4 regions of the Bacillus sp. FJAT-45350 genome follow, and region 3 is predicted to be linked to each of the others. Evidence: riboswitches for the same ligand, from Rfam matches in the RefSeq annotation. Region 3 holds a riboswitch; each other region holds the start of a gene.
What was found. A riboswitch is a leader RNA that binds a small molecule or an ion and turns the genes downstream of it on or off. The one in region 3 is predicted to bind thiamine pyrophosphate.
Positions count from the first base shown of each region.

Region 1: it holds a riboswitch for thiamine pyrophosphate, as region 3 does, so the genes downstream of both, CD003_RS04620 (acetylornithine deacetylase) here and CD003_RS01720 (ABC transporter ATP-binding protein) in region 3, are expected to answer to the same signal.
Region 2: it holds a riboswitch for thiamine pyrophosphate, as region 3 does, so the genes downstream of both, thiE (thiamine phosphate synthase) here and CD003_RS01720 (ABC transporter ATP-binding protein) in region 3, are expected to answer to the same signal.
Region 4: it holds a riboswitch for thiamine pyrophosphate, as region 3 does, so the genes downstream of both, thiC (phosphomethylpyrimidine synthase ThiC) here and CD003_RS01720 (ABC transporter ATP-binding protein) in region 3, are expected to answer to the same signal.

Region 1 is NZ_NISU01000001.1:918,009-921,211, forward strand. It holds gene purT (formate-dependent phosphoribosylglycinamide formyltransferase) at 1-893, shown strand, start outside; TPP riboswitch at 1,231-1,331, shown strand; gene CD003_RS04620 (acetylornithine deacetylase) at 1,415-2,689, shown strand; gene tenA (thiaminase II) at 2,706-3,203, shown strand, end outside.
Region 2 is NZ_NISU01000001.1:2,273,031-2,276,233, forward strand. It holds gene CD003_RS11460 (thiazole synthase) at 1-386, opposite strand, end outside; gene thiS (sulfur carrier protein ThiS) at 392-589, opposite strand; gene thiE (thiamine phosphate synthase) at 591-1,217, opposite strand; TPP riboswitch at 1,368-1,481, opposite strand; gene CD003_RS11475 (hypothetical protein) at 1,533-2,645, opposite strand; gene aspA (aspartate ammonia-lyase) at 3,019-3,203, opposite strand, start outside.
Region 3 is NZ_NISU01000001.1:346,823-350,025, reverse strand. It holds gene aceA (isocitrate lyase) at 1-990, opposite strand, end outside; TPP riboswitch at 1,559-1,658, shown strand; gene CD003_RS01720 (ABC transporter ATP-binding protein) at 1,759-2,526, shown strand; gene CD003_RS01715 (ABC transporter permease) at 2,523-3,203, shown strand, end outside.
Region 4 is NZ_NISU01000001.1:2,128,161-2,131,363, reverse strand. It holds gene thiC (phosphomethylpyrimidine synthase ThiC) at 1-1,307, opposite strand, end outside; TPP riboswitch at 1,453-1,564, opposite strand; gene CD003_RS10685 (heavy-metal-associated domain-containing protein) at 1,685-1,891, opposite strand; gene CD003_RS10680 (aspartate kinase) at 2,416-3,203, shown strand, end outside.

The DNA of each region.
Region 1 (3,203 bases), 570 kb from region 3:
TACATGTTGTTCCTACAGCTAAGGCAACAAAGTTAACGATGGATCGTGAAGGGATTCGCCGTCTTGCTAGTGAAGAGTTAGGGTTACCAACAGCAAAATACGCTTTTGCAGACACTTTAGAGGAATTAGAATTAGCTGTTAAGGAAATTGGAACACCGTGTGTAATAAAACCGATTATGAGTTCATCTGGTAAAGGTCAAAGTGTATGCCATACAATTGAGGATGTTGAAAAGTCTTGGACGATTGCATTAGAAGGTGCGCGAGCAAAGAAAACTCGTGTCATCGTTGAAGAATTTATTCACTTTGAATCGGAAATTACGCTTTTAACGGTTCGGTCGGTTTCTGGTACTTCTTATTGTGCGCCAATTGGTCATGTACAAGAAGATGGTGATTATATTGAGTCTTGGCAACCACATGTTATGACAGAGGGGCAAATTACAGAAGCAGAAGAGGTAGCAAAGAAAGTTACCGTTGCATTAGGTGGCTATGGTTTATTTGGAGTGGAGCTGTTCATTACAGATAAGGGAATTTATTTTAGTGAAGTTTCTCCTCGTCCACATGATACAGGCATGGTTACTCTGGCTACTCAAGAACTATCAGAATTTGCCCTTCACATTCGAGCAATATTAGGGTTTCCGATTCCTGAAATCCGTTTACTCTCACCAGGAGCAAGTAGAACTATTAAAGCTTGGGAAGAAAGTAAGGATTATCAAATATGTGGTGTAGAGGATGCTTTAGAAATACCTCGTACACAAGTAAGGCTTTTTGGAAAGCCTGAAACGAAGATAGGGCGTCGTATGGCGGTCGTTCTACATACAGCAGAAACTGTTGAAAGTGCACGGGAAAATGCAAAACTATCAGCAGATAAAATGAAGATCAATTATGAAAAATAAATTAAGGAATTAACGTGTAGTCGCTGAAAATAAGACTGTGTAGATTAAATTTTCTGTTAATCTGGAAAATAGTTCGTGACATTTTATAAATAGAAGATAAAATCAAAGAAAAGGGAAATGTAGGTATTTGAAACCGACTATTATCCCTTTTTCTTGTGAATTTCTACAGTTCCTATATATAAGCCTCTATAGTTTAGTAAAAAGGAGGACTCATATGTGTCTATAATTCTGTTACTAAATAAGAAGCTTGATTGAAAAAGTCGACTGATAATGAATTGAATTGTTTGAACACTTCAATCGATTATGTTACAACTATTATAAGGAAAAAACTTAATATAAACCACTCTAGGGGTGCTATCTAGCTGAGAATGACTAAATGTCATACCCTTATTACCTGATCTAGTTCATACTAGCGTAGGGAAGAAGTGTACGAACCTATCAGTTTTTTGATTTAAAGTTGAAACTGACAACCACTTCTTGCCATATGGTGAAGTGGTTTTTTATTTATTGGAGGCAAATACATGACTGAAAGATTAAAGGCTGTGTTACACCAAGTAGAAGAAAGACAGGAAGAATTAATTGAATTACTCAAAACACTTATTTCATTTGAAACTCCGGCACCACCAGCGAGAAATACGAAAGAGGCTCAATTATATGTTGCGGATTTGCTAGAAAAATTAGGGTTTAACATTGATATGTGGGATGTATATCCGAATGATCCAAATGTTGTAGGTGTACGAAAAGGAACAAATAACACTCAGCATAAAAGCTTAATAATCAATGGACATATGGATGTTGCGGAGGTAAATGAAGATGAAGAGTGGGAAAAAGACCCGTTCACGCCTATTGTAAGAGACGGAGTTGTTATAGGCCGCGGTGCAGCTGATATGAAGGGTGGATTAGCGGGGGCAATTTTTGCTCTAACTCTTTTAAAGGAACAAGGAATTGATTTACCAGGAGATATTATTTTTCAATCAGTCATAGGAGAAGAGGTAGGCGAGGCGGGTACACTAGAATGCTGTAAACGTGGTTATGACGCTGACTTTGCCCTTGTGGTTGATACGAGTGATTTGCATATTCAAGGTCAAGGTGGAGTCATTACAGGTTGGGTTACAGTAAAAAGCAGTCAGACTTTCCATGATGCAACAAGAAGAAATATGATCCATGCGGGTGGAAAGCTTTTCGGAGCAAGTGCAATCGAGAAGATGATGAAGGTGATAGCAGGATTGCAAGAACTAGAAAGGCATTGGGCTGTCACAAAAAGTTATCCAGGTTTTTTACCAGGGACCAATACGATTAATCCAGCAGTTATTGAAGGTGGACGTCATGCAGCTTTTATAGCGGACGAGTGCAGACTTTGGATTACAGTTCATTATTATCCGAATGAAACATATGAAGACGTTTCAAAGGAAATTGAAGAGCATATTTTAAATGTAGCAAAAGGTGACCCATGGTTAAGAGAGAACCCTCCAACATTTACTTGGGGAGGAACGTCAATGATTGAGGACCGTGGAGAAATTTTTCCTTCTTTAGAAGTTGATCCTACTCATGCTGGGGTGCAGTTACTAGCAAAAACTCATGATACTGTATTAGGAAAAGATTCAATTATTGATGTCTCTCCAACCGTAACAGATGGTGGCTGGTTAGGAGATGCAGGAATCCCTACTGTTATTTATGGTCCAGGAGATTTACAAAATGCTCACTCTGTTAATGAACAAGTGTCAATTGAACAGTTACTAGAGTTTACAAAAGTATTAGTGAAGTTTATATATGATTGGAGTCACACAAAACGATAATGAGGAGTGTTTAGAGATGAAATTTAGTCAACGATTACATACGGAATTACAGCCAATATGGAGAAAAAATCATAATCATCCATTTGTTAAAGGAATAGGTGATGGTACGTTAGATAAGGATAAGTTTCGTTTTTTCATGATTCAAGATTATTTATATTTAATTGATTATGCGAAGCTATTTGCTCTTGGGGCAATTAAAGCAACGGATGTTGAGACAATGGGGAAATTTGCAAATCTATTAGACTCTACATTAAATGAAGAAATGTCTCTGCATCGTCAATATGCAAAGAAATTTGAGATATCTGAAGAGGAATTAGAAACAGCGAAGCCTTCGCCGACAACGTTAGCATATACTCATTACATGCTACATGTTGGTCAAAATGGAACATTAGCGGATTTAGTTGCTGCACTTTTACCTTGCATGTGGAGTTATAATGAGATTGGTAAAGAGCTAAATCAAATTCCAGGCGCTGCGGATCATGAATTTTACGGTGAATGGATTGAAATGTATAGC
Region 2 (3,203 bases), 1.9 Mb from region 3:
AAGCCTTCATTTGCTAATACTTCTGTTGCTTTAAGTGTCTCGATCGGATCTGGTAGTAATGTTTTTTCATTCACACTTATCTCCACTTTAATCCAATCACTAAGTCCTGATGCCTTTGCTAATCTAGCTATACGAATTGCTTCTTCTGCATTTTTTGCACCTGACGTATTTGGAAGGTATGTAAATGTTTGACCTTCTAAATGTTGTAATATCGCATCCTCATCAGGGGCATCTAGGTTTACACGACGAATAGCAAATGTAAGTACATCAGCTCCCGATGCCTTTATTGCCTCATTTTGAACGAATGGATTTGGGTAGCGTCCTGTCCCAATAAAAAAACGTGAAGAAAGCTCTTTTCCTCCAATAACAAACGTATCTTTTTTCATGTTGTTCACCCTCCTCCTACGAAATGCACCAGTTCAATTTTCATTCCAGGCTCTACACTAGTTGATTCCCACTGGCTTCTATCAATGATACTTCCATTCACTTCAGTTACGACGAGGTTTTGTTCTAACCCATAATGCTTTACTACCTCATCTAATGTTGTTACATCTATGTTTTCGACTTCACCATTTATGATTAATTCCATGTTATTTCGCCTCGCTGTTAATTTTCGATAAAAATGATTCACAAGTACTTTTAATATCCTCTGCTCCTACTATCTCACTTACAGCACAAATTCTACTTGCTCCCGCAGCTAATACCTGGTCTACATTATGAAGCTTAATGCCACCAATAGCTACAAACGGAATTTTGATTTCCTTTGCCACTTGCTTTACATACTCTGTTGTTACTGGATCAACTACATCTACCTTACTTTTGGTTGGGAATACTGGTCCAACACCGATATAATCAGCCCCGCCCTTTTCTGCTTCTAGTGCTTCTTCAATCGCATGTGTAGAAATTCCAATTATTTTGTTCCCCATAATTCTTCTTGCTTCAGCTAATGGAATATCGTCTTGTCCTAAATGTATCCCGTCAGCATCCACAGCTAAAGCTACATCTATATGATCATTTACAATAAAAGTAACACCATATTTTTTTGTTAGCTCTCTCAATACTTGTGCTTTTTTTAGTACATCTCGCTTACTACTATATTTATCACGAAGCTGAATAATATCAACTCCACCTAATATAGCTTCTTCCATAACAGTTAGTAAGTCTCGTCCAGGATGAAATTCTTCACCTGTAATGGCATATAACTTAAAATCCTTCATTAATTATCCCTTCCTTATCAGCAAAATACTTGAACTAACCTAAGAACAAAAAGCGCAAAGCGGTCTTTTGTTTAATTCTTTGAATAAGCTTTCACTTGTTCCTAAGCCATCAAAAAACCGTAACCCAGCGAAGTGGATTACGGCTAAATAGCATCAATTAGTCGACTTTCCTACGCTGGTATTTTCCAGATCAGGTTCAAGGGTAAAAGGATTACTACCTTTTTCTCAGCCCACGTTTCATTGCAGACACCCCTAGTCTTATTCATATACAATTTCATTATGACAGATTTGGACAATAATACAACAAAATTGCCTTTACATATTTACTAGCTTCTTCATTAGTTTATTTTTTACATTAATAATCTGCTCTGATTTATGACCGTATAATATCCAATCACCATTTGGAGAAATTTTTATTGGCGCATGGTTATCTACCACAATAATTTTTTCTTCTTGTCCCGTCGTAATATTGAATGAAACAAGAGTATATCCATCACGGTAGTTAAAGAAATCTCCACTACGAAATGGGCGAAGATAGTAAAAGAGGTTATCTGAATAGGCATGAAATGGCACCCACCACTGCTCAGAAAACGTATTTAATACAGGCACTTTTGTTTCATTAATTTTTTCACCTTTTTCATAGAAACGATAAATGGAATGTTCATCAGTAGGTGAGTTAACCTTAACTGTTACATATTTATCATTTTGAAACGAAAGAAAAGCCAAAATCTCATCGTCTACTTTTTGCTTTTCCTTTGTATGAATATTATAAGAAACTAAAGGTGCATAGTAGCTTGGCTCATACGGCCAGTCTAAAAAGCCAACTTCATCTTCTGTTAGCCATTGAAAATACGTTTGTTCAATTTCTAATTGGGCTAATGACTGTTCTCCAATCGATAGATGATACACATAGTATTCCCAATTAGGAAGGAAAGCTACGATAAGTAATTCATCCTCCTCATATTGACTCCAGTAAATTGTGTAATCCTCTCCAATATCATCAAATTGATACCTAACTTGTCCCTCACTATCAACAATGTATAAAGGGGATTTTTCACTTTCCAAAGAAATAGTTTGGATAGCAAATAGACTATAATCCTTATTTGCCTCTACATACAGCACAGGCTCATCAACTTCAAAAAATATAGTATTATCTCCTGTGTACAAGTCAAACCTTTGTATGATGGATAAACCATTTTCATCTTTCAAGTATAAAAGTTCACGATCACTATACCATTCACTAACTTCAACAAAGCTATATGGATTCACATTTAATGTATGTATGTCCTGTTTGAAAGAAGGTGCAAAAGCGATCTTTTCTTTCACAATTACATGTTCGTAAGCGGGCATTGGACGAACTTCAGTAGAAGGCTGACAAGCAGTAAATAGAAAAAGGATAATAATTAGAAATACAAAAGCTTTTATCAACTTACCCACCCTCTATTTAATTCCCATAATTTTTTTTCGTTTGCATCTAAATCTTGACCTTATTTTCTGTAGTATTATCTCATTTATTAACATGTTGAACAATGAATAACAAAAGGATTTTTTTATAATTTTTTCACACTTTTGTCATACACCTCTCGTTATGTTGAAGCATACAAATATTTTGAGGATAGAGCGATAATGTAAAAGGGGTGCCCCAAAAGGTTGTTATTTACCTTTTGGGACACCCCCAAAGCAATGCGGAGTCGCTACATGTTTTGAAGTCATACTGTGAGTGGTTTTCTCATAAGATGACGAGTAGCGTAAGGAGTCATTGCCATGAATTCACACTTTTGAGACAGCCTCGGTTTAGAAGCTAGTTATAAATATATTTTGCCCCAGCTATACCTGGATTTGTCATTTCTTTCGGGTCTAATATTACATTTAACTCTTCCTCTGATAAAATACCACGTTCTAAGCATATTTCCCTTACCGGTCTGTCTGTTTGAATTGCTTCTTTCGCAATTCTTGTTGCTACTTCATAACCAACGTGAGGGTTAA
Region 3 (3,203 bases):
TGCTTTGTCAAGGTTAGCTTCCCAGTTGAATGATGGCGAGCAGTTGTATGCAAGCATTTTTCCAGGGAATTTAGCATGGATAGCATCAGCAAATTGCTTCGCTTCTTCCAGGCTTGGTTTTGAAGTTTCGCACCAGATAAGGTCTGCATATGGAGCATAAGCAAGACCACGAGAGATTGCTTGGTCGATACCACAATTAGTGCGGTAGAAACCTTCAGCAGTTCTTTCACCTTGTTTGATGAACGGCTTATCGTTATCATCAATATCACTTGTAATTAAATCCGCTGCATCAGCATCAGTACGAGCAACGATTACTGTAGGAACTCCAGAAACGTCCGCTGCTAGACGAGCACTAATTAAGTTACGGATTGCATTTTGAGTTGGGATAAGTACTTTACCACCTAAGTGACCACATTTTTTCTCAGAAGCTAATTGGTCTTCGAAGTGAACACCAGCAGCACCAGATTCAATCATACCTTTCATTAATTCAAATACGTTTAACTGGCCACCGAAACCTGCCTCAGCATCTGCAACGATTGGTAGGAAGTAATCTACGTCACCTTCGCCTTCCATATGTTGAATTTGGTCTGCACGAGATAAAGAGTTGTTAATACGTTTTACAACTTGTGGTACAGAGTTAGCCGGATATAAAGATTGGTCTGGATACATTTGTCCAGCTAAGTTAGCATCTGCTGCTACTTGCCACCCACTAAGGTAAACTGCTTTAAGACCAGCTTTAGCTTGTTGTACCGCTTGACCTCCAGTTAATGCTCCTAGAGCGTTAACGAATGGCTCTTCATTAATAAGATTCCAAAGCTTTTCAGAACCGCGACGTGCTAATGTATGTTCAATAACTACAGAACCTTGAAGACGAACTACTTCCTCTGCTGAGTATGGACGTGTTACTCCTGCCCAACGTGGGTCGTTGTCCCATTGTTCCTGCAATTTTTTAGCTGCTTCTTGAATGTTTACTTTTGTCATAGTCTCCATCTCCCTTAATTGTTTAATAAATAAGTAAAAGTTGAAATTTTATGAAAAAAATCTTTGCTGCCGTTTTGTCTGGTGACGACTGTAAGGAGTAGCTTACATTGAGCCGTCACCTGTTTGAGAAAGTTAGGTTTTTTTGCCAAATGAGAAAGTTATAAGTCTAACAATGAGTAATTGCGTCGTACGAGAATAGTAGAAACATAGTATTAATTGTCAGTTTCTTGTATTCTCTCTTCTGTATTACTACAGGTTGTTATCTTATGTCCTTATGATATAACAGAGAAAAATAAATTACAACCACTTTTTTCATATTTTGGCCTATTTTAAATAAGTCTTAATTTTCTGTTAATTTAAACCCTTATGTAACAGTAGTTACGGCTATTTAGTAAGCGCTTGCAAATATTATTTTTTTCTAAAAAATGTTGTTATAAGACAACTCAATTGGTATTTCATATAATAAAACAGTTATATTATTCATTGAACATTCAGCAAATTCCACCAGAAGTTTTATATTGTTTTTATAGTCTATTTATGTTAGTTTTCTATATAGTTATAGTAAAAATAATAAAATAGTTTCCGCTAGGGGTGCTGATATGCTGAGAGAGGTTTTAGCCTTAACCCTTACACCTGATCTAGTTAAAACTAGCGTAGGGAAGTGGATGGGATACATATGAGCTTTTTAATTTGATTTAAAAATGATATTACTCATATACCTAGAGCCACTTCATGACTGAAGTGGCTCTTTATTTTATCGAAAGTGAGTCGATTAATATGAAGAACGACGTCCTTTCCTTTAAGGATGTATCCTTTGCTTATAGTAAAACAGACCAATTGAACATACTTTCAAACCTTTCATTTAAGGTTGAACAAGGAGAGTTCGTTACATTATTAGGCCCCAGTGGTTCTGGAAAAAGTACAATATTCCGATTAATTACTGGATTAGAACAACCACTACTTGGGGAAATAAATTTAAATGGAAATCCAGAAAACAACCGTTGTGGCAAGGTCGGCTATATGCCTCAGCAAGATATGCTACTTGAATGGCGTACTGTAACAGAAAATGCAATGCTTCCATTAGAAATACAAGGTGTTTCAAAAAAGAAAGCTAAACAAAGAGTATTAACTACTTTAAAAGAATTTGGGCTTGCTGGCCATGAAAATGATTTCCCACATCAATTATCAGGTGGAATGAGGCAACGCGTGTCATTTCTTAGAGCTATGCTTAGTGGAAATGACATGCTTCTACTGGATGAACCTTTTAGCGCATTAGATGCTATGACAAGACTAGCAATGCAAGAATGGCTCCTAGAGCAATGGGAACAGCATCAAAAATCTGTCTTATTCATAACACACGATATAGATGAGGCGTTGTTTTTATCAGATCGTATTTTACTTTTTTCCGATAAGCCGCTCTCACACTATGAAGAGTTACATGTGCCTCTTTCCCGTCCACGAAAAGTGGATGACCTAATCAAGCCCGAAATGATTAAGCTAAAACAGGAATTACTTACTAAGCTACGTAAACAGGTGAAGCTATGAAATCATTAAAATATTATTTTAGTTCAGTTATTCTTGTCGCGCTTCTAATGTTCATCTGGGAGATTAGTGCACAAAGTTATGATAAGAAGTTTATTCTCCCCGCCCCTACCGACATTTTTTTTAAGATGATAGAGCTAAACAATATTCTGTTGTTTGTTCACTTTCCGGCGACATTACAGATTGTATTAATTGGTTTAGCAATCTCAATCATCTTTGGTGTGTCTTTAGCTATTTGGATGAATATGAGCGTCATTGCTGAAAAAACATTTTTTCCATTAGTCGTTGCTTCTCAAACGATACCAATCATTGCACTTGCACCTATCTTTGTTCTTTGGTTTGGCTATTCCATTTGGAGCAAAGTAGTAGTAACTATATTAATTACATTTTTCCCGATTACTGTCAGTACCTTTGATGGTCTTCGTTCAACAAATAAACAATTAATTGACTTAGTAAAAACAATGGGTGCTAACAAAAGGGACGTATTCTTTAAAGTCCAAGTACCATCTGCACTTCCTTATTTCTTCTCCGGACTCAAAGTTGCCGTAACCTTAAGTGTTATTGGTGCAGCCATAGGAGAATGGTTAGGTGCTAACGCTGGTCTAGGTTACTTTAGTCGTCGCATGATGACTCAATTTGACGGGGCAGGCGTCTTTGCCCCTATCGTATGGTTATCTATT
Region 4 (3,203 bases), 1.8 Mb from region 3:
GATGTAATGTGGTCATAGCCGGGTGCAATATCGGTTGTCAATGGACCTAATGTATAGAATGGTGCTTCGTTACAAATCTCTAGCTGTTTATCCATGTTTTCTTTGATTTTGTGCATTGGTACATGACCTGGTCCCTCAACCATTACTTGTACATCATGCTCCCAAGCAATTTTTGTTAATTCACCTAAAGTTTCAAGTTCAGCAAATTGAGCTTCATCATTTGCATCTGCAATTGACCCAGGGCGTAACCCGTCACCTAGTGAGAAAGCAATATCATATGTCTTCATAATTTCACAGATTTCTTCAAAATGAGTATATAAGAAGTTTTCTTCATGATGTGCAAGGCACCATGCAGCTAAGATAGAACCTCCTCTTGATACGATACCTGTAAGTCTGCTAGCTGTCATTGGAACGTAGCGAAGGAGGACACCAGCATGAATCGTAAAGTAGTCAACCCCTTGCTCTGCTTGCTCAATTAATGTATCACGGTACACTCCCCATGATAAATCCTCAGCTATGCCATTTACTTTTTCTAGTGCTTGATAAATCGGCACTGTTCCAATTGGAACAGGCGAGTTGCGGATAATCCATTCTCTTGTTGTATGGATATGTTTACCTGTTGATAAATCCATAATATTGTCAGCACCCCAACGAGTTGCCCATGTCATTTTTTCTACTTCTTCTTCGATTGAAGAGGTAACGGCAGAGTTTCCAATATTAGCATTGATTTTTGTATGGAAGTGACGTCCGATAATCATAGGCTCACTTTCAGGATGATTAATATTTGCAGGTATTATTGCACGTCCATTTGCAACTTCAGAGCGAATAAATTCAGGCTCTAGTCCCTCACGTATTGCGATAAACTCCATTTCAGGAGTAATAATACCTTTTCTTGCATAGTGAAGTTGAGTAACATTCTTTCCTTTTTTTGCTCTGATTGGTTTTCGGTGTGATGTATCAAATCTTTCTACTTCAAATGAACGTTCTTCTGTTTGAAAGCCATTATCCTCTGGTTTCGTACTTCTTCCTTCATATTCTTCTACATCTCCACGCTCTAGAATCCAGTTGCGGCGTAATTGAGGTAATCCTTTACGAACATCAACAATGTGATCAGGGTCTGTATATAAACCACTTGTGTCGTATACACGTAGAGGTTCATTTTGTTCTTCAATATCGTTTCGTACAGTTGGGCTCAGTTTGATTTCACGGAAAGGTACACGAATATCCTCTCTTGAACCTGTTTCATACACCTTTGTACTGTTTGGGAATGGGGGCATCAATGATACATTTTTTTCTTTCATAGACATAAAAAAATCCTCCTTCATATTGTTCAAAATAATTTGAACCATCTAGACAGGAGGAGGGGGTTTTAGGATATTTACACAGTAAAACACTATGATGATACGTCGTCAAAAAACAAAAAGACCGCTAGCAAGCGGTCGAATAGATAGACGTATTCCTAAGAATAATCCCTCCGCTAGCATTACCTAGATCAGGTTCCCGGTCGATAGCAGTGTCAGCTATCCTCTCAGCTTGTTACTCTCAAGCTCCCGTTTCTTCATTTACAATATTATCCTAACAGATTGAAAGAATACTAGCAAGGAAAAATTTTGTGTAAATGTGAATGGATGTACAATATTTTCTTAATTTAACTTTGAAAGGATACGTCTGACAGTGAAGTGAGTTATATGATGATATAACCAACCTCCTCAACGGCTTCGACAAAGTCTGATACATCCGCTATTTCTTCATTGTATTGAACTTTAATTGTCTTTTCCTCTAAGCTTCCCTTTGCTTCATTTACACCTTCTACTGATTTAATTGCCGTTTCTACAGTTGTAAGGCAATTACCACAGCTCATTTTTTCTACTTGTAGAGAAATTGTTTTCATTGTTCTTCACTCCTGTCTTTTACTTTACTTGCCATTATTCTTTTGAGAAAGGTTGATTTCTATACTTATTGCTTTAGAAAAGGAGATTATAGATATAATTTTTAAAAAATAATGAAAATTACTAAGAAGTTTAGTATAAATAAAGAGAATATAAAATTTAATCTGTTTTAGAAAAGGAGTTGTGCCATATCTCGATCATTTAAGAGTGATTGTAACTGTATAAGGATAATTTTAAGCGATATCGTTGTCAGTTAGTCTGAAGGGGATATATACCAGCACAACCCAATTAAGGCTTATTATGAAGCTTTGCAAACAAATTTTCCCTATGGTAAATTTAAAACAACTTAAGGAGCTCGAGTGCGAAGTGAGTCCGACGCTTGTTAGGAGTTAATTTGTTGTCTTAGTTGTGCAATATAATATAGAGACAAAGGTTGTACACATTAGCGAATTAGACTCAATACCAAGAGATTTTTTTGAGTATTCACAAACTTTAAAATAAAACATTATAGGAGCTGGGAGAAGAGATGAAAGTAGCAAAATTTGGTGGTTCATCAGTAGCAAGTGCGGAACAAATTAGAAAGGTATCAGCGATTATTACAGACGATCCAGAACGAAAAGTAGTTGTCGTTTCTGCACCGGGAAAGCGTAGTGACGAAGATACGAAAGTAACGGATTTATTAATACAATTAGGAGAAGCTCACTTAAGTGGTGCATCCACAGAAAAGGAACTAGCAGCTGTTGTTGGTCGTTATGCAGATATAGCCAAGGGCTTAGAGCTATCTCATGAGATTATTGAAACAATTGAGGCGGATTTAAAAGAAAGATTAAGCTTTGATACAACAAATCAAGGGAAGTTTATGGATTTAATCAAAGCGAGTGGTGAAGATAACAATGCAAAATTAATTGCATTCTATTTGCAAAGTAGTGGAATTGAAGCTCACTATATTTGCCCACTGAAGGCAGGTTTACTAGTAAGTGATGAACCAGGAAATGCTCAAGTACTACCAGAGGCATATGACAATTTATTTCAATTAAGAGAGCAATCAGGAATTCTTATTTTCCCAGGCTTCTTTGGCTACTCACCTGAGGGGACTCTCGTGACATTCCCTCGTGGAGGATCAGACATTACAGGCTCAATCTTAGCAGCGGGTATTGATGCGGAACTTTATGAAAACTTTACTGATGTAGATTCAGTTTACGCAGCAAACCCGAAAGTGGTTGAAAATCCTGTAGAAATTATGAAAATGACTTACCGTGAAATGAGAGAGCTTTCTTATGCTGGCTTCTCTGTTTTCCATGATGAAGCATTAAT